DNA from 2 places in the Microbacterium insulae genome. Region 2 is predicted to be linked to the other one. Evidence: predicted binding sites of a transcription regulator. Region 2 holds the regulator's gene; the other holds the start of a gene.
What was found. The regulator HrcA, encoded in region 2, represses chaperone genes, less so after heat shock. The targets are predictions, from matches to a motif close to TTNGCACTCGNNNNNNNCGAGTGCNAA.

Region 1 (10,684 bases), on a different contig from region 2:
CTTCGACAGCGACTGATCGGCTCGATCGTGCTGTCCGTGCCGGTGGTCGTGCTCGCCATGGTCCCCGCGCTCCAGTTCACGTACTGGCAGTGGGCATCCCTCGCGCTGGCCGCGCCGGTGGTCGTGTGGGGCGCGTGGCCCTTCCACCGCGCCGCCTGGATCAACCTCCGCCACGGCGCGGCGACGATGGACACCCTCATCTCGCTGGGTGTGTCGGCGGCGTTCCTGTGGTCGCTCTACGCGCTGTTCCTCGGGCACGCCGGCATGCCGGGGATGACCCACGCGTTCGAGTGGTCGGTACAGCCCGGTGACGGCGCCGGGAACATCTACCTCGAGGTCGCCGCGGGCGTGACGACGTTCGTGCTCGCCGGGCGCTACTTCGAAGTGCGTTCCAAGCGCCGTGCCGGCGCCGCCCTGCGCGCACTGCTCGAGATCGGCGCGAAGGATGCCGCCGTCCTGCGGCCGTCCACAGGCGGCGGCGAGCTCGAGTCCCGCGTCGCGATCGCCGACCTGCGGGTGGGCGACCGCTTCGTGGTGCGGCCGGGCGAGAAGATCGCCACCGACGGCGTCGTCGTCTCGGGCACCTCCGCTGTGGACGCGTCGATGGTGACCGGCGAGTCGGTGCCCGTCGAGGTCGCGCCCGGCGACGCCGTGATCGGCGCGACGGTGAACGCCGGCGGGCGCCTGGTGGTCCGGGCCTCGCGCGTGGGCGAAGACACCCAGCTCGCTCAGATGGCGCGCCTCGTCGAGCAGGCCCAGTCGGGGAAGGCCGATGTGCAGCGGCTCGCCGACCGCATCTCCGGCGTCTTCGTGCCGGTCGTCCTGCTCATCTCCGTCGTCACTCTCGTGGCGTGGCTCGCGCTCGGCTACGACGCGGCCATGGCGTTCACCGCCGCCGTGGCCGTGCTGATCATCGCGTGCCCGTGCGCCCTGGGCCTCGCGACACCCACCGCGCTGCTGGTCGGCACCGGCCGCGGCGCGCAGCTCGGCATCCTCATCACCGGACCCGAGGTGCTCGAGTCCACGAGGGCCGTCGACACCGTCGTTCTCGACAAGACCGGAACGGTGACGAGCGGCCGAATGGCCCTCGTGGACGTCGTCCCCTCGCCCGGCACCGATCGCGAGCTGCTCCTGCGGCTCGCGGGCGCGCTCGAGCACGCCTCCGAGCACCCCGTCGCGCGGGCCGTCGCCCAGGCCGCGGAGGCCGAGGTCGGTCCGCTCGCGACTCCCGAGTCGTTCGAGAACCTGCCCGGCCGCGGCGTCTCGGGCGTGATCGACGGTCACGCGGTCGTCGTCGGCACGGCATCCCTCCTCGCCGAGTGGGCGCTCCGCGTGCCACCCGAGCTCGAGACCGCGAAGCGCGCGGCCGAGGAGGGCGGGGCCACGGCCGTGCTCGCCGCATGGGACGGCGAGGTGCGCGGCGTCCTCGTGGTCGCCGATGAGGTCAAGCCCACCAGCCGCCAGGCCATCGAGCAGCTGCACGGGCTCGGCCTGCGGACGGTCCTCCTCACGGGCGATTCCCGCGCTGTCGCCCGCACGGTGGCGGCGCAGGTCGGCATAGACGAGGTGGTCGCCGAGGTGCTCCCGCACGACAAGGCGGCCGAGGTGACGCGCCTTCAGTCCGAGGGCCGCGCGGTCGCGATGGTCGGCGACGGCGTGAACGACGCCGCGGCGCTCGCGCAGGCCGACCTCGGCATCGCGATGGGCACCGGGACGGATGCCGCGATCGAGGCATCCGACCTCACCCTGGTGCGTGGCGACCTGCGCAGCGTCGGCGACGCGATCCGCCTGTCCCGCGCGACGCTCCGCACGATCAAGGCGAACCTCTTCTGGGCGTTCGCGTATAACGTTGCGGCGATACCGCTGGCCGCCCTGGGCCTGCTCAACCCGATGATCGCGGGGGCGGCGATGGCGCTGTCCAGCGTCTTCGTCGTGGGCAACAGCCTGCGGCTCCGAACCTTCCGCAGCGGGTCGGGAGCCGGCTCGCCGGGCGCACACTCCACACGATGAGGACACGACGATGAGCGACACCATGGTCCACGCCGACCACACCCACGGGTACATCACCGACAAGGACAAGTACCTCAACCGCCTCAAGCGCATCGAGGGGCAGGCCCGCGGCATCCACAAGATGGTCGAGGACGAGAAGTACTGCATCGACATCCTGACGCAGATCAGCGCGCTCACGAGCGCCCTCGAGGCCGTCGCGGTGGGACTGCTCGACGATCACCTGCGTCACTGCGTCGTCGATGCGGCGCGACTCGGCGGCGCCGAGGCGGACGCGAAGATCAGCGAAGCCACGCAGGCGATCGCCCGTCTGGTGCGCTGAGCCCGCGTCGCCCCCCTCGCGTCTGCGCGGCCGGTGATCAGCCGGACGTGCGCGCGCGGCGAGCGTGGACGACGGAGTCCACGGTCAGGACGATCAGCGCGATCCACACGAGACCGAACCCGATCCAGCGTTCGAGCGGCATCGGCTCCCCCAGGTAGAGCCAGCCGACGAGGAACTGGAGCACCGGCGCCACGAACTGCAGCAGTCCGATCGTCGTGAGCGACACCCGCCGGGCGCCGGCCGCGAAGAGCAGCAGCGGCACCGCCGTGACGACTCCCGTGAGGCTCAGCAGAACGGCGTGGGGCCAGCCATACGCCCCCATCGTGAGACCCTGCGTCGCGGCGACGACGATGAGCACCGTCACCGCGATCGGCGTGAGCCACAGCGTCTCGAGCGTGAGCCCGCTCACCGCGTCGACGGACGGCCCGACCTTCTTCTTGACCAGCCCGTACACGCCGAAGCTCGCCGCGAGGGTCAGAGCGATCCACGGGAAGGTGCCGTAGCCGATCACGATCACGAGCACCGCGGCCGCCGCGATGCCGATGGCGACCCACTGGGTGGGGCGCAGCCGCTCGCGCAGCACCAGCACCGCCAGGAGCACCGTGGCGATCGGGTTGATGAAGTAGCCGAGGCTCGGCTCGATCACGTGGCCGGTCAGCGCGCCGTAGATGAAGACCTGCCAGTTGATGTAGATCAGGATGCCGGCGATGACGGTGAGCCCGACCACCCGGGGCTGACGCAGAACGGCCACGAGCCGAGGCCAGGCCCGCATGACGGTCAGCAGCAGGGCGCAGAAGGCGAGCGACAGCAGAATGCGCCACGCCACCAGCTCCCACGGGCCGGTCGGCGCGAGCAGCAGGAAGTAGAGCGGAAGGAAGCCCCACAGCAGATAGGCGCCGAAGGCGAAGAAGCCGCCGAGCGTCCGCTCCCGCGCCTCCGCGGCGGCGTTGCGAGCGCGGATCGTGCCCGTCGTCACGCCGAGGTCGAGGGCGGTCGAGTCGTCCAGGGCGTTCACCCCGCCCGGAGACGGCGGGACCTCTTCGCGACTCACCCGCCCAGCCTAGGCCGAGACGGACGAGAGGGCCGGATGCCGAGGCATCCGACCCTCTCGGGACGCTGTGCGCGTGATCAGCGGACGACGACCGCCAGGACGTCGCGCGCCGACAGGACGAGGAACTCGTCGGCGCCGAACTTGACCTCGGTGCCGCCGTACTTGCTGTAGAGCACGCGGTCGCCGACGGCCACGTCGAGCGGCACGCGGTTGCCGTTGTCGTCGATGCGGCCGGGGCCGACGGCGACGACTTCGCCCTCCTGGGGCTTCTCCTTGGCGGTGTCGGGGATGACGAGGCCACTCGCGGTGGTCTGCTCGGCCTCGACCTGCTTGATGACGATGCGGTCCTCGAGCGGCTTGATGGAAACCGACACGGTCTACCTCTTCTTTCCTTGAGACTGAAGACTCGTTAGCACTCTGGTACGGAGAGTGCTGATGACGATTCTAGGCATGCGCTGGCACTCATGCAACGTGAGTGCCAACCGCGTGACGTCGTGCGACGCGGCACCCCCGGTGGCGGCACCGGCACGTAGGCTGTCCCGGTGGAGATGGCCGAGCTGACCGCACTGCTGACCCCGGACGGACTGCGGCTGCTCGACGGGCTGCCTCCCGTCGAATCCGCCGACGACGTCGCGCGGACCGTCTCACGGCTCCGCAGGGAGGGCCACTCCCCCGACCTCGTGTCGGCGGTGGTCACGCAGTCGCGGCTGCGCGCCCGCGCCGGGGCGAAGTTCGGTCCGTTCGCCGAGCGGATGCTGTTCACCCGTGCCGGACTCGAGCAGGCGACGCGCCTGGGCATCGCCGCCCGGCACGCCGTGCGGTTCCGCGACGCCGGGTTCGAGCGGGTGGCCGACCTCGGGTGCGGGATCGGCGGGGACTCGCTGGGCCTGACCGCGCTCGGGATCCGGGTGACCGCCGTCGAGGCCGACGAGGTGACGGCGGCGATCGCGGCCTACAACCTCGCGCCGTTCGGCGACTCCGCAACGGTGCGCCACGGCACCGCCGAGACTACGGATCTGACGCACGTCGACGCCGTGTGGCTGGACCCGGCTCGCCGCACCGCTGGGCACACCGAGACCGCCCGCACGCGTCCCGAGGACTGGTCTCCGCCGCTGGACTGGACGCTCGAACTCGCCGGCCGCATGCCCGCCGGGATCAAGCTCGGGCCGGGCCTGGACCGCGCTCTGATCCCCGACGACCTCGAGGCGCAGTGGATCAGCGCCGACGGGTCCACCGTCGAGCTCGTGCTGTGGTCGGGACCACTCGCGCGCGAGGGCGTCCGGCGCGCGGCGCTCGTCATCCGGGGTGATGACGCGCACGAGCTGACGTCGGCCGCGGACAGCCCCGACGAGCCGGTCCGTGAACTGGGGGCGTTCCTGCACGAGCCCGACGGAGCCGTCATCCGCGCCCGGCTGATCGGCGAGGTCGCGCGTTCCCTCGACGCGGGCATGCTGGACGAGCATGTCGCCTACATGACCTCGGATGCCGCGGTCACGAGCCCGTTCGTGACATCCTTCCGCGTGCGCGAGGCGATGCCCGCGAAGATCCCCGCCATCAACAGCGCGCTGCGCGAGGCCGGCATCGGGCGCCTCGAGATCAAGAAGCGAGGCGTGGATGTCGATCCCGCCCAGTTCCGGCGCAAGCTCCGACTCGGCGGCGACGCCGAGGCGACGCTCGTGCTCACGCGGGTCGGGACACGGCGGATCGCCGTGCTCGCCGACCGGGTCAGCCGGTCGTGATACGGCCCGCGGCGTAGAGCAGCCATCCGGCGCTGTAGAGGACGGAGACCGTCCCCACCACCAGCGCCCACACGGCGACCGCTCGGCTCTCGAGCGGACGTCGCAGCGCGAGGATCGCCGAGCCGACTCCGACGAGGCCGATCGGGAATCCCCAGCCGACGAACAGCGACACCAGCAGTCCGGCGATCGAGAATGCGAGCGCCCACCCGGCCAGGCCGCGGTGCGGCGGCTCGGGCGCGGGCATGACCCACTGGGCCGAGACCAGCGGCACGTCCTCATCGGTGCCGGGCTCGGCCGGAGCGGTCTCGCGCGTGATCGCCACGGGCGCCGTCGGCAGGCGCAGGTACCCGCCGCGATGGACGCCGGGGAGCGCGGATACCTCATCCGCCGCCACCACGTCGGGCGACGGCGGCTCGATCCCGGGCCCGGGCGACTCGGGGGGATGCGGCATCCGCTCGTCGCTCACGGGGCCTCCTCGGCGACCTGGATCTCGGTGACCGGGAGCGTGGAGTCCGCGCCGAAGCGCAGGGTCGACGGGCGGCGCCCCGACATCACGAGCTCGGCGGCGAGCGCCGCGATCATGGCGCCGTTGTCGGTGCACAGCGACAGCGGAGGGATGCGGACGGTGACGCCTTCGGCGGCGGCGCGCTCCAGCGCGACGTCACGGAGACGCCGGTTCGCGATCACGCCGCCGCCGAGGAGCAGTCGCGGGACGCCGTGATCACGGCACGCGGCGAGCGCCTTCGTGACGAGCACGTCGACGACCGCCTCGCGGAATCCGGCCGCCACGTCCGCCACGGGCACTGGTTCGCCGGCGGCCTCGCGCTGCTCGATCCAGCGTGCGACGGCGGTCTTGAGGCCCGAGAACGAGAAGTCGTAGCGATGATCGGCCATGTCGCTCGCGCGGGACAGGCCGCGCGGGAAGCGGATCGCCCCGGGATCGCCCGCGGCCGCGGCGCGATCGATCTCGGGGCCGCCCGGGTACGGGAGCCCGAGCAGGCGCGCGACCTTGTCGAAGGCCTCGCCGGCCGCGTCGTCCATCGTCTCGCCGAGAAGCTCGACATCGCTCGTCAGGTCGCGCACGAGCAGCAGCGAGGTGTGCCCGCCCGACACCAGGAGGGCGACGGTGGGGTACTCGAGGGGCGGGGCATCGGCATCCAGGATGTCGGCCGCGATGTGCCCGACGAGGTGGTTGACGGCGTACAGCGGCCGGTCCAGCGACACGGCGAGCGACTTGGCCGCCCCCACGCCGACCATGAGCGCGCCCGCGAGTCCGGGACCCGACGTGACGGCGACGGCATCGAGGTCGGAGAGCGCGACGCCCGACTCCGCCAGGGCGGCGCGGATCGCCGGCTCGAGCGCCTCGAGGTGCGCGCGGGCGGCGACCTCGGGCACCACCCCGCCGTAGCGGGCGTGCTCGTCCATCGAGCTGGCGATGGTGTTGGACAGGAGGGTGCGGCCGCGCACGATGCCGATGCCGGTCTCGTCGCAGCTCGTCTCGATGCCGAGGATCAGCGGCTCGGCCCGGTTCACGTGCACACCCCGGCATCCTCGGCGGACGGCGTCTGCGCGGCCGACCAGCCGCGCAGGTCCAGCTTCATCACGACGGCGTCGACGTCGTCGGGCTGGTAGTAGCGCGGTCGGCGCCCCACCTCGTGGAACCCCTCCGAGGCATACAGCGACTGCGCGACGGGGTTGTCGGCGCGGACCTCGAGGAAGACCTCGTTCACCCCGCGCCGAGCGGCCTCGGTCAGCAGCGCCCGCAGGAGCGCACGTCCGCGACCGCGACCGCGGGAGGCCTCGGCGATCGCGATCGTCTGGACGTCGGCATCCTTCGCCCCACGCGCCGCCCGCAGACCGGCGTAGCCGGCGACGCGGCCGGCCACCTCGTCGACGATGTACCAGCCGTGCGGCGAGGCCAGCTCTTCGCGCATCATCGCGTCCGACCACGCGTCGGTGGGGAACGACGCGCGCTCGAGCGCCATGATCGCGTCGAGGTCGGCGGGCACCGCGGCGCGCACCGTCATGTCCCCACCCGCTTCGGACCGGCAGACGGCGTGACGTCGGGCGACCGCAGGTACAGGGCGTCGGCCGGACCGATCGCGCGTCCCGCGGCGAGTGCTCGCGCGGCGCACACTCCGAGCAGTCCGGCGGGGATGCGGTCGGCGTCGCGCCGGAGGGCGCCGTGGGCGACGAGGACGTCGTCGAGCGCGTCGCGGGGTGCGAGCTCGGGCGCGCGGAGGCGACGCGGAAGACCGTCGTCGTCGAGCCCGCGATAGATCGTGTAGGCGAACTCGCGCCGGCGCGCGTCGGTGACGACGGCGAAGGCGGAGTCCTCGCTCGCGTCGACGCCCCCCGTGAGCGCGTCGTGCAGCAGCAGCTCGAGGGCCACCGCATCGTGGCTCACCACCGGCACGACAGGTACCCCGCGTCCGAGCGCGAAGGTGCGGGCGGCCGCGATGCCGACGCGCAGCCCGGTGAACGGGCCCGGGCCCATGCCGGCGGCGACCCGCGTGATGTCCTGCGGGCGGACGGATGCCTCGGCGAGCGCCTGCTCGAGGAGCGAGCCGATGACCTCGGCGTGGCCGCGCGGGTCCGCGCTCTCGACCTGCGAGCGCACGACGCCGTCCGGCTCGACGACCGCGACCGTCGATCCGACCGACGTGTCGATGCCGAGGATCACGCCTTCCAGGGTAGTCGGCGCCGTCCGGTGCCCGGTCCGGCTGCGACGCGGCGCGGCTCCGTCAGGGCCGCCGCGAGATCGTGACGATGCGCGGCGAGTCGGCGTCGAGCGCCTCCGTGATCCGCGGCGACGTGCCGCACGCGGTGTCGATGCCGCGGCCGTGCCACTCCCTGTCGAGCTCGATCTCCCACCAGTGCTCGCGGAGTCCGTCCACCATGCCGCGGCCCCACTCCACGATCACCACGGACGAGTCGACGTCGATGTCGAGGTCGTCGAGTTCGGCGGGCGAGCCGAGCCGGTACGCGTCGACGTGGACGAGCGGCGCTCCCCCGACCAGGGACGGGTGCGTGCGGGCGAGCACGAAGGTCGGGCTCTGCACCGGGCCCCGAACGCCGAGCCCGGTCGCGATGCCCCGCGTGAGGGTCGTCTTGCCGGCGCCGAGGGGACCCGTCAGCACGACGAGGTCGCCGGCGCGCAGCATCCGCCCGATGTCCGCGCCGAGGGCCTCCATGTCGGCGGGCGACGCGACCTCGCGGGCTCCTGTCAGTGATTCGAGGGTCTGCTCCACATCGGAGGGAACGCGCCGGAGGTCTCCGGCCTTCCCGGTCACGCCGACACCTGCCGCCGCGGGACCCGGGGGCCGATGCGCGTCACGATCTCGTAGTTGATCGTGCCCGCCGCCGCAGCCCACTCGTCGGCGGCCGGGACACCCAGGGTCGGGTCGCCGAAGAGAATCACCTCGTCACCGACGGCCACCGGGTCGTCGCCGACGTCCACGACGAACTGATCCATCGCGATGCGGCCTGCGACCGCGTAGCGACGACCGCCGATCGTCACGGGGCCGGCGCCGGACGCCTGCCTCGGCACACCGTCGGCGTACCCCGCGGGGACGAGCGCGAGCGTCGTCTCTGCCTCTGTGCGATACGCGTAGCCGTAGGAGACGCCCGTGCCCGCGGGGACGCGCCGGACGGCGGCGACGGCCGCTCGCAGGGTCATCGCCGGACGCAGGCCGAGCTCGGCGGCCGAGCGGTCCTCGAACGGCGAGAGGCCGTAGATGCCGAGGCCGATGCGCACGCAGCCGAGCCGCGACTCGGGAAGCGCGATCGCGGCGTGCGACGCGGCGAGATGACGCAGCCGCGGTGCGACGCCGAGCGAGCCGGCCAGTGCCACGCCCTCCTCGAACCGCCGCAGCGCGGCGCGGTCGTCCTCTGCCGACGCGTTGGAGAGGTGGCTGAAGAGCGCCACGACCCGCAGCTTTCCGATGCGCTCGAGCCGCGCCGCCTCGGCGAACACGATCCGCTGGTCTTCCGGCGGGATGCCGTTGCGCGACAGTCCGGTCTCGAGCTTCAGGTGCACGCCGACGGGACGGTCCGCGGATGCCGCGCCCGCCGCCTGCAGCAGCTGATCGAAGCTCGAGATCCCCAGCTCGATGCCGAGCTGGGCGGCCTCGGCGAACGAGGTGCCCGGTGCGTGAAGCCACGCGACGATCGGGGCGTCGATGCCCGCACCGCGGAGAGCGACCGCCTCGGCGACGTCGGACACCCCGAGGCGGGACGCACCGCCGCGCAGCGCGGCCACCGCGGAGCGGACCGCGCCGTGCCCGTAGCCGTCGGCCTTGACCACGGCGATGATCTCGGACTCGGTGAGCCGGCGGAGGTGGCGGACGTTGTCCTCGATCGCGGCGACGTCGACGACCGCCTCGCGGAGCACGCCCGGCGCGAGCCTGCTCACCTCGCAGTCTCCGACTCGGCGATCACGTAGGCCGTGGCGAATCCCGCGTCGTGCGACATCGAGAGGTGCAGCGTCGTGATCCCCCGCTCGACGACCGCGGCGGATGTGGAGCCGGTGAGCGTGAACCACGGGCGACCGGATGCCTCGGGCGTCACCTCGATCTCGGTCCAGTGCACGCCGTCCGAGCCGCCGAGAGCCTTGATGAGCGCCTCTTTCGCGGCGTAGCGCGCCGCGAGCGAGCGGGGCTTGAGCTCGCGCTCGGCGGGCGAGAACAGCCGCTCGAGCAGGCGCGGCGTGCGCTCCAGCGTGCGCTCGAAGCGAGCGATGTCGACCAGGTCGACGCCGATCCCGACGATCACGAAAGTCTCCCGTCACGCCGCGGTCGCGGCATCCGCCACCCTACCGTCGCGCCGCGGTCACCCGAACGCGCTCACTCGACCGTGACGGACTTCGCGAGGTTGCGCGGCTGGTCGACGTCCAGGCCCTTCGCCGTGGCCAGCCCCATCGCGAAGATGTGCAGCGGCACGACGGCCAGCAGCGGCTCGAAGAACGGACCCGCGAGAGGGATGCGGAGGACTTCGTCGGCCTTGGGCAGCACGGCGGCGTCGCCCTCTTCGGCGACGGCGATGACGCGCGCGCCGCGGGCGCGGATCTCCTCGATGCTGGAGACGACCTTCTTGTGCATCTCGCCCGACTTGCTCGGCGACGGCACGATGACGAAGACCGGCTGGCCGGGCTCGATGAGGGCGATCGGACCGTGCTTGAGCTCGCCGGCCGCGAAGCCCTCGGCGTGGATGTACGCGAGCTCCTTCAGCTTGAGCGCGCCCTCGAGGGCGATCGGGTAGCCCACGTGACGGCCGAGGAACAGGACCGACCGAGTGTCGGCCATCCAATGCGCGAACTGCTCGATGCGGGGCTGCTCGCGCTCGAGGATCTGCGAGATCTTGGCGGGGATCGCCTCGAGCTCGGCGACGTGCGCCGCGGCGTCGGCGGCGGACACCGTGCCGCGCACGCGCCCGACGTGGAGGGCCATCAGGTAGAGCGCCGTCACCTGGGCCACGAAGGCCTTCGTCGACGCCACAGCGACCTCCGGGCCGGCGTGGGTGTAGACGATCGCGTCCGACTCGCGCGGAATCGTCGCACCCTGGGTG
Region 2 (10,684 bases):
GTCGGCGTGCTCGGCCGCGAGGCTGTTGGCGACGCCCACGACCTCGGCGAGGAGGTCGGGATCGCCGGCTGCGAGCTCGACGACGTTGCGGTACTCCTCGCTCTTGGGGATCACGAGGAGGTGGACCGGAGCCTGCGGCGCGATATCGCGGATCGCGAACACGTTCTCGGTCTCGGCGACGATCTCGGACGGGATCTCGCCGTTCCGGATGCGCGTGAAGATCGATGGTTCGCTCATGCGGCAAGTCTACCGACGCGCCCCGACGCCGGGATGGGGGCGACCGCGGTCACCACCGCCCGAGCGCGGCGCTCACCAGGACGAGCGCCGCGGGTCCCGCGGTCGAGGTGCGCAACACGCTCTCGCCGAGACGCACGGTCGCGGCACCGGCGGCGGAGAGCCGCTCCCGCTCCTCCGGAGCGATGCCGCCCTCCGGCCCGACGACCAGCAGCACGTCGCGCTCCTCGCCGCGGAGGTCGACCTCCGTGAGCCGATCCGGCCCGGACGGCTCGAGCACGAGAACGCGGGACTCCCCCGCCCGCGCGACGAGCTCGGCGGTGGTGACGAGCGGCGCGACCTCGGGGATCCACGCGCGGTGCGCCTGCTTCGCCGCCTCCCGGACGATGGTCGCCCACCGGGCGCGTCCCTTCTCGGCCTTCGCGGCATCCCATCGGGACACGCTCCGCGCCGCCTGCCAGGGCACGATCACGTCGACGCCGAGCTCGGTCGCCGCTTGGATCGCCAGCTCGTCGCGGTCCCCCTTCGCCAGCGCCTGGACCAGCACCACCCGCGGACGCGGGGCCGGGGAGTCCATCCTGGTCTCGATGCGCACGACCACCTCGCGCGGCGCAACGGACTCGCATCTCCCGGTGAGCCAGGCACCGCGCCCATCGCCGACCGTGACCTCCTCGCCGACGCGCACACGGCGCACCGACGCGGCATGATGCGCCTCGGAGCCGGTCAGCACCACGGCGTCGCCCGGACCGGCGACGGCCGGCTCGTCGAGCACGAAGTGCAGGGCCATGCTCAGCCGTTCCGGAAGCGATCGCGCAGTTTGGCGAACAGCCCCTGGTGGAACTCGGCCAGGCGAGGGCTCGGCGCCTTCGTGCGCTTGGCGAACTCTTCGATGAGCGACCGCTCCTTGTGGTCGAGGCGGGTCGGCGTGACGACGTGCACGCCCACGCGCAGGTCACCGCGCTGCGAGCCGCGCAGCGGCGTGATGCCGCGGCCCTTGATCGTGAGCACGTCGCCGCCTTGGACCCCGGGCCGCAGCTCGAGGTCGACCGGGCCGTCGAGCGACTCGATGGTCGTCGTCGTGCCGAGGATCGCGTCGGGCATCGACACCTCGAGCGTCGCGAGCAGGTCGTCGCCGTCACGGCTGAACACCTCGTGCGGCGCGACGGTCACCTCGATGTAGAGGTCGCCGTTCGGGCCGCCGGCGGGGCCGACCTCGCCCGAGCCGGGCAGCTGCAGCCGCAGGCCCGTCTCGACGCCGGCCGGGATGTCGAGCGACACGGTGCGACGCGCGCGGACGCGACCCTGACCCTGGCAGGTGGCGCAGGGGTAGGGGATCGTCGTGCCGTAACCCTGGCAGACGTTGCAGGGCTGGTTGGTGAGGACGTTGCCCAACAGGCTCCGCACCTGACGCTGCACGTGGCCGGTGCCGTGGCAGATGTCGCACGTGACCGGCGACGTCCCCGGCTGGCAGCACGACCCCTGGCAGGTCTCGCAGAGCACCGCCGTGTCGACCTCGATGTCGCGGTGGACGCCGAAGACGACATCGCCGAGCTCGAGCGACACGCGCACGAGGGCGTCCTGGCCGCGCTCGCGGCGAGAGCGCGGCCGCGCCCCGCGCGAACCGCCGCCCGCCGCGCCGAAGAAGGTCTCGAAGATGTCGTTGAAACCGCCGAATCCGCCGGCCCCGGCGAAGGGGTTCTCGCCTCCGCCCATGTCGTAGCGGGCGCGCTGCTCCGGGTCGCTGAGCACGTCGTAGGCGTGCGTCACGAGCTTGAAGCGCTCGGACGCGTCCTCCCCGGGGTTCACGTCCGGGTGCAGTTCGCGCGCAAGCCGCCGATAGGCCTTCTTGATCTCGTCGGGGGTGGCGTCGCGCGAGACGCCGAGAACCTCGTAGTGGTCAGCCACTTTCGCCTTCCTGCCCGCGGTTGGCCGCGGGGATCGTGTCGGTGCGCGTCCGCGTCAGCGGCTGCTCTCGTCTTCCTCGAGCATTCGCGTCAGATAACGGGCGACGGCACGGACCGCCGCGAGATTGGTGGGGTAGTCCATGCGGGTCGGTCCGAGCACCCCGACGCGCGCGCGTGATCCGGTCGCGTCGTAGTCGCTGGCGACGACGGATGCCTCGGCCAGGCCGAACGGCTCGTTCTCGCGGCCGATGCTGGCGGCGAGGCCCTTCTCGTCGGCGACCATCTCTCCCATCAGTCGGAGGATCGTCACCTGCTCCTCGATCGCCTCGAGCAGCGGGTAGATGCTGCCACGGAAATCGGCCTCCAGTCGAGCGAGCGTCGCACTGCCGGCCATCACGAGCTTGTCCTGGCGGAATTCGTCGAGCTCCTCGGCGACGACGCGCACGATCGCCGCGGTCGCGACCTCATGAGCGGCGCCGGTCGCAGGCGAGGCGGCGAGGTGATCGGCGATGCGCTGCAGCCCCTCGCGGACGGACCGGCCGACGAGGAGGGTTCCCAGCTCCGCGCGGATGCGGGCGAGGTCGGCGTCGTCGAAATCGTCACGCACGAACGCCATGCGCTGCGACACCCGACCGGTGTCGGTGACGACGATCACCAGCATCCGCCCCCCACCGAGCTGCACCAGCTCGACGTGGGTGGCGTTCGCGCGGGCGAAGGACGGGTACTGCACGATCGCGACCTGGCCCGTGAGCTGGGTGAGCGCACGGACGGTGCGGGCGAGGACGTCGTCGAGGTCGCCGGGGCCCTCGAGGAACGACGTGATCGCCGTTCGCTGCGCCGAGCTGAGCGGGCGAACCTCGGCCAGGTGATCGACGAAGACCCGGTAGCCCTTGTCGGTCGGGACCCGACCGGACGAGGTGTGAGGGGCGGTGATGAGTTCCTCGTCCTCGAGCAGGGCCATGTCGTTGCGGATCGTCGCCGCCGACACGCCGAAGGCGTGACGCTCGACGATCGTCTTGCTGCCGACGGGCTCGCGTGTGTCGACGTAGTCCTCGACGATCGCGCGCAGCACCTGGAGTCCGCGTTCGCTGACCATCCCGCCTCCTCACGCCCGTTCTGGCACTCGCATGACTGGAGTGCCAATTCTACCGGATGCTCCGACCCGAAGCCGGGAGGAGCGGACCGCGCGGTCTACTCAGTGAGGGCGCGCACCACCGCGTCCGCGAGCAGCCGGCCGCGCCGCGTCAGCACGATACGGCCGTGGACCGCGGCCGATCCGTCGATGAGCCCGTCCGCGATGAGCGCCGCGACGGCGCGACGCCCTTCGCCGAGCGCCTCGGAAACCGGCAGCCCTTCACGGATGCGGGTGCGCAAGAGCACCCTCTCCAGCGTGGCCGCCTCGACGTCGGGGATCTCGCGGGCCGCGGCGGGGGACTCCCCCGCCGCCAGTCGCTGCGCGTAGGCCGCCGGGTGCTTCACGTTCCAGAACCGCACCCCGCCGACGTGGCTGTGCGCGCCCGGGCCGAAACCCCACCAATCCGCGCCTTGCCAGTACGCGAGGTTGTGGCGGGACCGCTGCGCTTCCGAACGCGCCCAGTTGGACACCTCGTACCAGTCGAAGCCGGCAGCCCCGAGCGCGTCGTCGACGAACTCGTACATGTCGGCCTGCAGGTCGTCGTCGGGTGCGGGCACCTCGCCGCGCCGGATCTGACGGGCGAGCTTGGTGCCGTCCTCGATGATCAGCGCGTACGCCGAGACGTGGTCCGGCTCCAGCTCGACGGCGGTGCGGACGGAGGCCCGCCAGTCGTCGAGCGATTCCCCCGGCGCGCCGTAGATGAGATCGAGGCTGACATCCAGGCCCGCGCGACGGGCGGCGGTCACCGCGGTGCGCACGTTCGCCGGGTCGTGGGTGCGGTCGAGGGCCGCGAGCACGTGCGGTACCGCCGACTGCATGCCGATCGACAGCCGCGTGACCCCGGATGCCGCGAGCTCGGCGGCCGCGGCATCCGTCACTGTGTCGGGATTGGCCTCGACGGTCACCTCCGCACCGCCCTCGACGCCGAACGCCTCGCGCACGCCGTCGAGCATTCGGCCGAGATCGCCCGGGGGGAGCAGTGTGGGGGTGCCGCCCCCGAAGAACACGGTGGCGGCCCGACGGGCGGGGCCGAGGCCCTCGAGCACCGCACGGGCGAGTTCGACCTCGCGGAGAAGCGTGTCGGCGTACTCGTCCTGGCGCGCGCCGCGCAGCTCGCCCGCGGTGTACGTGTTGAAGTCGCAGTAGCCGCAGCGCACGCGGCAGAACGGCACGTGAAGGTAGACGCCGAACGGCGTGCGCGGATCGACGACCGTCCCGGCCGGGAGGGAGCCGTCGGCGGGGACCGGCTCGCCCAGCGGTAGCGCGGAGCCCATCAGCGGCTCACGCGGGGGTCGCGTAGAGGGGCGAGATGGCCCGCAGATATCTCGTGAAGAGCTCTCGACGCCGACGCCGCACCAGACCCGGGAGAAGTCGGTAGAACAGCGCGCGCGGCGAATCGAAGGCGCGGACCGTGAACCACACCTCGTCGTTGTCGTTCCAGTCGAGCATGAACGACTCCTCGCCCGACACCACCGATTCGCCGACGGTCCCCAGCGCGAAGCCGACTCTTCGCGGCTCTTCGACCGCGAAGATGACACGCAGTTCGGCGTCGGCCCGCAGGCCGCGCACACGGCCGTGAACCCGCACCGTGGTCCCCGCTCCGACATAGGGGGTGCCGTCCGCGTCGTAGCGCAGATCGGTCTCGGAGCGACTCGGGGCGATGGGGTTGCCCTCGGCGTCGAAGCTCACGCCGGAGTACATGGGTCCGGACGCGGGCCGCACGTCCTTGAGCTCGAGACCCGCTCCGCGCTGCGCCGACCACGACAGCAGCGCCTCGCTCGCCGTCTGAAAACGCGCCTCGCCGCTGCCAATGCGCCACGACTCCTCGGCCGGAACGCTTCGCTCGGGCGGGTAAGACATCAGATCGGGCGCCTGCGTCGCCCCCACGGCGGCATAGTCGACCGTGTCGTCCCGGAAGGTACCTCGACGCATGCCGACCAGCCTACTTCGCGGCCTTGCCCTCGACGTCGCCCGACAGCGCCGCGATGAACGCCTCCTGGGGCACTTCGACGCGTCCGACCATCTTCATGCGCTTCTTGCCCTCCTTCTGCTTCTCGAGCAGTTTGCGCTTGCGTGTGATGTCGCCGCCGTAGCACTTGGCGAGAACGTCCTTTCGCATGGCGCGGATGTTCTCGCGCGCGATGATCCGCGCACCGATCGCGGCCTGGATCGGCACCTCGAACTGCTGTCGCGGGATGAGCTTGCGAAGGCGCTCGGTCATCATCGTGCCGTAGGCGTAGGCCTTGTCGCGGTGGACGATCGAGCTGAACGCATCCACCTTGTCGCCCTGGAGCAGGATGTCGACCTTGACCAGGTCTGCCTCCTGCTGGCCGCTGGGCTCGTAGTCCAGGCTCGCGTATCCCTGCGTGCGCGATTTCAGCTGGTCGAAGAAGTCGAAGACGATCTCGCCGAGCGGCATGTTGTAGCGCAGCTCGACGCGCTCCTCGCTGAAGTACTCCATGCCCAGGAGCTGGCCGCGGCGGCCCTGGCACAGCTCCATGACCGTTCCCACGTAGTCCTTCGGCAGCAGGATCGCCGCCTTGACCATCGGCTCGGAGACGCTCGCCACCCGCCCGTCGGGGTATTCGCTCGGGTTGGTCACCGTGACGTGCTCGCCGGTGTCGGTGAGCACCTCGTAGATCACCGACGGCGCCGTCGTGATCAGGTCGAGGCCGAACTCGCGCGAAAGCCGCTCCGTGATGATCTCGAGGTGCAGCAGGCCCAGGAAGCCGCAGCGGAATCCGAAACCGAGGGCCACGGACGTCTCGGGCTCGTACTGCAGCGAGGCATCGGACAGCTTGAGCTTGTCGAGGGCCTCCCGCAGGTCGCCGTAGTCGCTGCCGTCGATCGGATAGATGCCGGAGAAGACCATCGGCTTCGGGTCGGTGTAACCCGCAAGGGCCTCGGTCGCGGGCTTGCGCGCATGGGTGATGGTGTCGCCGACCTTGGACTGGCGGACGTCCTTCACGCCGGTGATCAGGTAGCCCACCTCGCCCACGCCCAGTCCCTTCGTGGGGACGGGTTCGGGGCTGGAGACCCCGATCTCGAGGAGATCGTGCTGGGCCCGTGTCGACATCATCTGGATGCGCTCGCGCGGCTCGAGCTTGCCGTCCACCATGCGGACGTACGTCACGACGCCCCGGTAGGAGTCGTAGACCGAGTCGAAGATCATGGCGCGGGCCGGGGCATCCGCGTTCCCGGTGGGAGCGGGGATCTGCTCGACGATGCGATCGAGCAGCGATTCGACGCCCATACCGGTCTTGCCGCTCACGCGCAGCACGTCGTCGGGGTCGCCGCCGATGAGATTCGCCAGCTCCTTCGCGAACCGATCCGGATCGGCCGCGGGAAGGTCGATCTTATTAAGGACCGGGATGATGTGCAGGTCGTTCTCGAGCGCGAGGTAGAGGTTGGCGAGGGTCTGCGCCTCGATCCCCTGCGCGGCGTCGACCAGCAGGATGGCCCCTTCGCACGCCGCCAGGGACCGGCTCACCTCGTACGTGAAGTCCACGTGGCCCGGCGTGTCGATCATGTTGAGGGCGAACGTGCCGCCCTCGGTCGCCCACGGCATCCGCACGGCCTGCGACTTGATCGTGATGCCGCGCTCGCGCTCGATGTCCATGCGATCGAGGTACTGCGCGCGCATGTCGCGGTCGGCGACGACGCCGGTGATCTGCAGCATCCGATCAGCCAGCGTCGACTTGCCGTGGTCGATGTGGGCGATGATGCAGAAGTTGCGGATCAGCTCGGGCGGGGTCGCGGACGGCTCGAGAGGCTTCAGGGCGCGCGGTGACATATCCCATCGATTCTACGGGTGGGGCGACGCCCCGCCCTGCGCGAGTGCTGTATCCGGAGGTTAGCCTGGGGCGATGGTGGTGCAGGTCGTGCTCGTGCACGGCATCCGCACGTCCGCGACGATGTGGCGCGCGCAGGTGGGCTACCTCGAGGCGCGGGGAAATCCCGTGACGGCCGTCGACCTTCCGGGGCACGGATCGCGGATGTCCGAGACGTTCACGCTCGACGGCGCGATGAAGACGATCGACGAGACGGTGACGGATGCTTCGGCCCGAGGCCCCGTGCTCCTCGTGGGTCATTCGATGGGCGGCCTGCTGTGCCTGGAGTACGTCGGAGCGGAGCATCCGCCGCCCGTCGCCGGGCTCATCGCCGCGTCGTGCACCGCGATTCCGCGCGGCGTCGGCCTGGCCGCCTACCGTCTCCTCGCACGAGGGTTCGACTCGCTCCCCGACCGCGGCATGTGGCTCACCAACCGCATGCTCGACCGGATACTCCCCGACGAGACGCGCGACGACTTCGGCGCGGGAGGGTACGCTCTCGATGCGCAGGACACGGCGCTGCGGAGCCTGTCGGTGCTCGACCTGCTCGCGGCCGTCGGCCGTGTCGAAGTGCCGCTGTGGTTCGTCAACGGCCAGTACGACCAGCTGCGCGTGAACGAGAAGCTCTTCGTCGGCCTCGCGCCGCACTCCGAGCTGGTGGTGGTGCCACGCACGACCCACCACGTCACGGTCATGCGCCCCCAGGTCTTCAACGCGGTGCTCCACCTCGCGATCACGACGCTCGAACAGACCTGATAGACTCGGTGATTGGCTTGCGTGTGGGGTCCCACCTCCGCACGACGTCGCGAGCGGCCCCTCTACCCGTAACGCGGCACCCTCCCATCACCCACCTACGAAGGATCATTCCCCGTGGCGAACATCAAGTCGCAGATCAAGCGCAACAAGACCAACGAGAAGGCGCGCGAGCGCAACAAGGCCGTCAAGAGCGAGCTGAAGACCGAGGTGCGTCGCACCCGCGAGGCCGTCGCCGCCGGCGACAAGGCCGCCGCCGAGAAGGCTCTGCTCAAGGCGACCAAGAAGCTCGACAAGGCCGTGAGCAAGGGCGTCATCCACAAGAACCAGGCGGCGAACCGCAAGTCGGCCATCGCCCAGCAGGTCGCCGCTCTCTGAGCAGGCACCGCACCGATCGAAGGCCCGTCCCCCCGGGGGCGGGCCTTCGGCGTTTCCGCCGCGCTCGACTCACACGGCGTAGGGTGCGCGGGTCGCGATGACGGTGACGAGCCGCTCGAGCGCGAACACCGCGTCACGCGAGCCCCCCTTGACCTCGGCATCCGCTCGCGCCGCCGCCTGGATCGCCCTGCCGAGGGATGCCTCGTTCCACCCGGCCAGGTCGCGTCGCGCGCGATCGACCTGCCAGTCCTTCAGGCCCACCCGGGCGGCGAGGGCAGCGGCCGGCTCGCGGCTGCCGGCGACGCGTGCCATCGTGCGGAGCTTGAGAGCGATGGCAGCGACCATCGGCACCGGGTCGGCGCCGGACGCGAGCGCGTGCCGCAGCGCGATCAGCGCGTCACCGTAGCGGCCCGCGATGGCCGTGTCGGCGACGACGAACGCGGACGTCTCGACGCGGCCCCCGTAGTACCGTTCCACGACCTGCTCGGTGATGTCGCCCGGCACGTCGGAGATGAGCTGCTGACACGCGGCGGCGAGCTCGGTGACGTCGTCGGCGAACGCGGAGACGAGCGTGCGCAACGCGGGCGGTGCGATCCGCCTCTTGGCGGCCTGGAACTCGCCCGCCGCGAAATCGTAGCGATCGGAGTCGCGCTTGATCGCGGGGCACGCGATCTCGACGCCCCCGCCCTCGCCGGCACGGATCGCGTCGAGCAGCTTCTTGCCGCGGACGCTGGCTCCCGTGTGACGGAGGACGACGGTCGCGCCCTCCTGCGGGACGGCGAGGTACGACAGCGCCTCGGAGAGGAAGGCGTCGGAGCACTTCTCCACCCCGGTCACGCGCACGAGCCGGGGCTCGCCGAACAGGGACGGCGACGTCATCGCGAGGAGCGAGCCCGCGGCGTAGTCGTCGGCGCGGAGATCGGACACCTCGAGGCTCGCGTCCTCCGCGCGCAGGTAGTCGCGGACCCCGGCGATCGCCCGCTCCGCGCAGACGTCTTCGGGACCGGAGACGAGCACGATCGGGGCCGGCTGCGGAGAGCGCCAGGACAGCTGCGGGATCGCGCTGCGCGTGGACTTCGCGGGGGCGCGTCGCGCGGTCGGGGCCATGTTCCCAGCCTAGCGAGGGGGTGGGACTCCCCCGTCGCGCTCGCGCCACACCCGGAGACCGTCCGAGCTCCGCCACACGGCGAGCAGCCCTTCCACGTCGGTCCGCGCAACCCGTGCGCCCACCTCATCGAGGATGTCGAGGATCTCCCGTCGCGGGTGACCGTGGTCGTTCTCGGCACCGACGGTGACGAGCGCGACCGCGGGTGCGGCCGCGCGGTACAGCGCGGCATCCTGATCCGCACTGCCGTGATGGGCGACCTTGACGATGTCGTACGGCGGATCGAGGACGTGAGCGGAGACGATCGCGCGTTGCGGCGACGCGGAGAGGTCCCCGAGCAGCAGAGTCGGAGGGATGCCTCCACCGCGCACGTCGAGGACAACGCTCGCGTCATTGCCCGGCGGATAGGCCCGCCCCTCCCTCGCCGGCCAGAGGACTCGCCACCGCGCGCCGCCGAGCGACCCCGACAGGCCCGCGCGCGCGTCGATGACCTCGGCCCCGCCGTGGGCGAGGCGTTCGAGGACCGCGCTCCCGTCGTCGTCGGGCGGGCCGTGGAGGACCGTCGTGACCCGGCCGTGAACGGCGTCGGCGCCGCCGACGTGGTCGATGTCGAAGTGGGTGAGGACCAGGAGGTCGATCCGCGCGATGCCCACCCGGTCGAGGCACGATGCCAGCGCCGCCGGCTCCGGACCGGTGTCGACGAGCGCGACGGCGCCCGCGGAACGCAGGAGCACGGCGTCGCCCTGTCCGACCTCGCACGCGAGGACGCTCCACCCGTCGGGCAGCGTCAGCCGCCCCGCCGAGGTCGCGAGGAGGCCGGTTCCGCCGAGGACTCCCGCGAGCACGGTGACCAGCACCGCCGCCGCGCGGCGCGTGAGGACCCGACGCCGCGAAAGGGGCCGTAGACCGATGATCACTCCGATGGCCAGCCCGACGACCCCCAGCGCGAGGGCGCCCGGCCATCCCTGCGCCCACGGGATCCGATCGGCCGGGAGCCCGGACACCGTGGTCGCCGTCGCCGAGATCCACGATGCGGGCAGCCACGCGACGGCGGCGAGGCCGTCCTGAAGGAGCGGGATCGGCGCACTCAGACAAGCGGCCAGCCCCACGACCGTCGCGACGGGCGCCGCCGGCGCGGCGAGGAGATTGGCGAGGACCCCGTAGACGGGGACGGCCGGATCGATGAGCACCAGGAGTGGTCCGCAGGCCAGCTGTGCAGCGAGCGGCACCGACAGCGCCAGCGCCAGGGCACGAGGCAGCCGGCGTGAGAGTCCTCTCGCCAGCGGCCGGGCGAAGAGGAGCAGCGAGCCTGTCGCGGTGACCGACAGCGCGAATCCGAGAGAAG

Region 1: the regulator HrcA is predicted to act here: its motif matches at 3,836-3,862, upstream of groES (co-chaperone GroES).

What each region holds. Positions count from the first base shown of each region.
Region 1 covers NZ_JBHTII010000001.1:2,047,696-2,058,379, reverse strand. Annotated here, with positions in the region: gene ACFQ0P_RS09510 (heavy metal translocating P-type ATPase) at 1-2,010, shown strand, start outside; gene ACFQ0P_RS09505 (metal-sensitive transcriptional regulator) at 2,021-2,329, shown strand; gene rarD (EamA family transporter RarD) at 2,367-3,290, opposite strand; gene groES (co-chaperone GroES) at 3,458-3,754, opposite strand; gene ACFQ0P_RS09490 (class I SAM-dependent methyltransferase) at 3,923-5,119, shown strand; gene ACFQ0P_RS09485 (hypothetical protein) at 5,106-5,585, opposite strand; gene tsaD (tRNA (adenosine(37)-N6)-threonylcarbamoyltransferase complex transferase subunit TsaD) at 5,582-6,652, opposite strand; gene rimI (ribosomal protein S18-alanine N-acetyltransferase) at 6,649-7,146, opposite strand; gene tsaB (tRNA (adenosine(37)-N6)-threonylcarbamoyltransferase complex dimerization subunit type 1 TsaB) at 7,143-7,802, opposite strand; gene tsaE (tRNA (adenosine(37)-N6)-threonylcarbamoyltransferase complex ATPase subunit type 1 TsaE) at 7,864-8,313, opposite strand; gene alr (alanine racemase) at 8,409-9,533, opposite strand; gene ACFQ0P_RS09455 (holo-ACP synthase) at 9,530-9,892, opposite strand; gene glmS (glutamine--fructose-6-phosphate transaminase (isomerizing)) at 9,964-10,684, opposite strand, start outside.
Region 2 covers NZ_JBHTII010000002.1:186,023-196,706, reverse strand. Annotated here, with positions in the region: gene ACFQ0P_RS13480 (HIT domain-containing protein) at 1-237, opposite strand, end outside; gene ACFQ0P_RS13475 (16S rRNA (uracil(1498)-N(3))-methyltransferase) at 287-1,021, opposite strand; gene dnaJ (molecular chaperone DnaJ) at 1,024-2,139, opposite strand; gene hrcA (heat-inducible transcriptional repressor HrcA) at 2,194-3,234, opposite strand; gene hemW (radical SAM family heme chaperone HemW) at 3,330-4,547, opposite strand; gene ACFQ0P_RS13455 (DUF1990 family protein) at 4,555-5,205, opposite strand; gene lepA (translation elongation factor 4) at 5,216-7,066, opposite strand; gene ACFQ0P_RS13445 (alpha/beta fold hydrolase) at 7,140-7,859, shown strand; gene rpsT (30S ribosomal protein S20) at 7,974-8,234, shown strand; gene holA (DNA polymerase III subunit delta) at 8,304-9,341, opposite strand; gene ACFQ0P_RS13430 (ComEC/Rec2 family competence protein) at 9,351-10,684, opposite strand, start outside.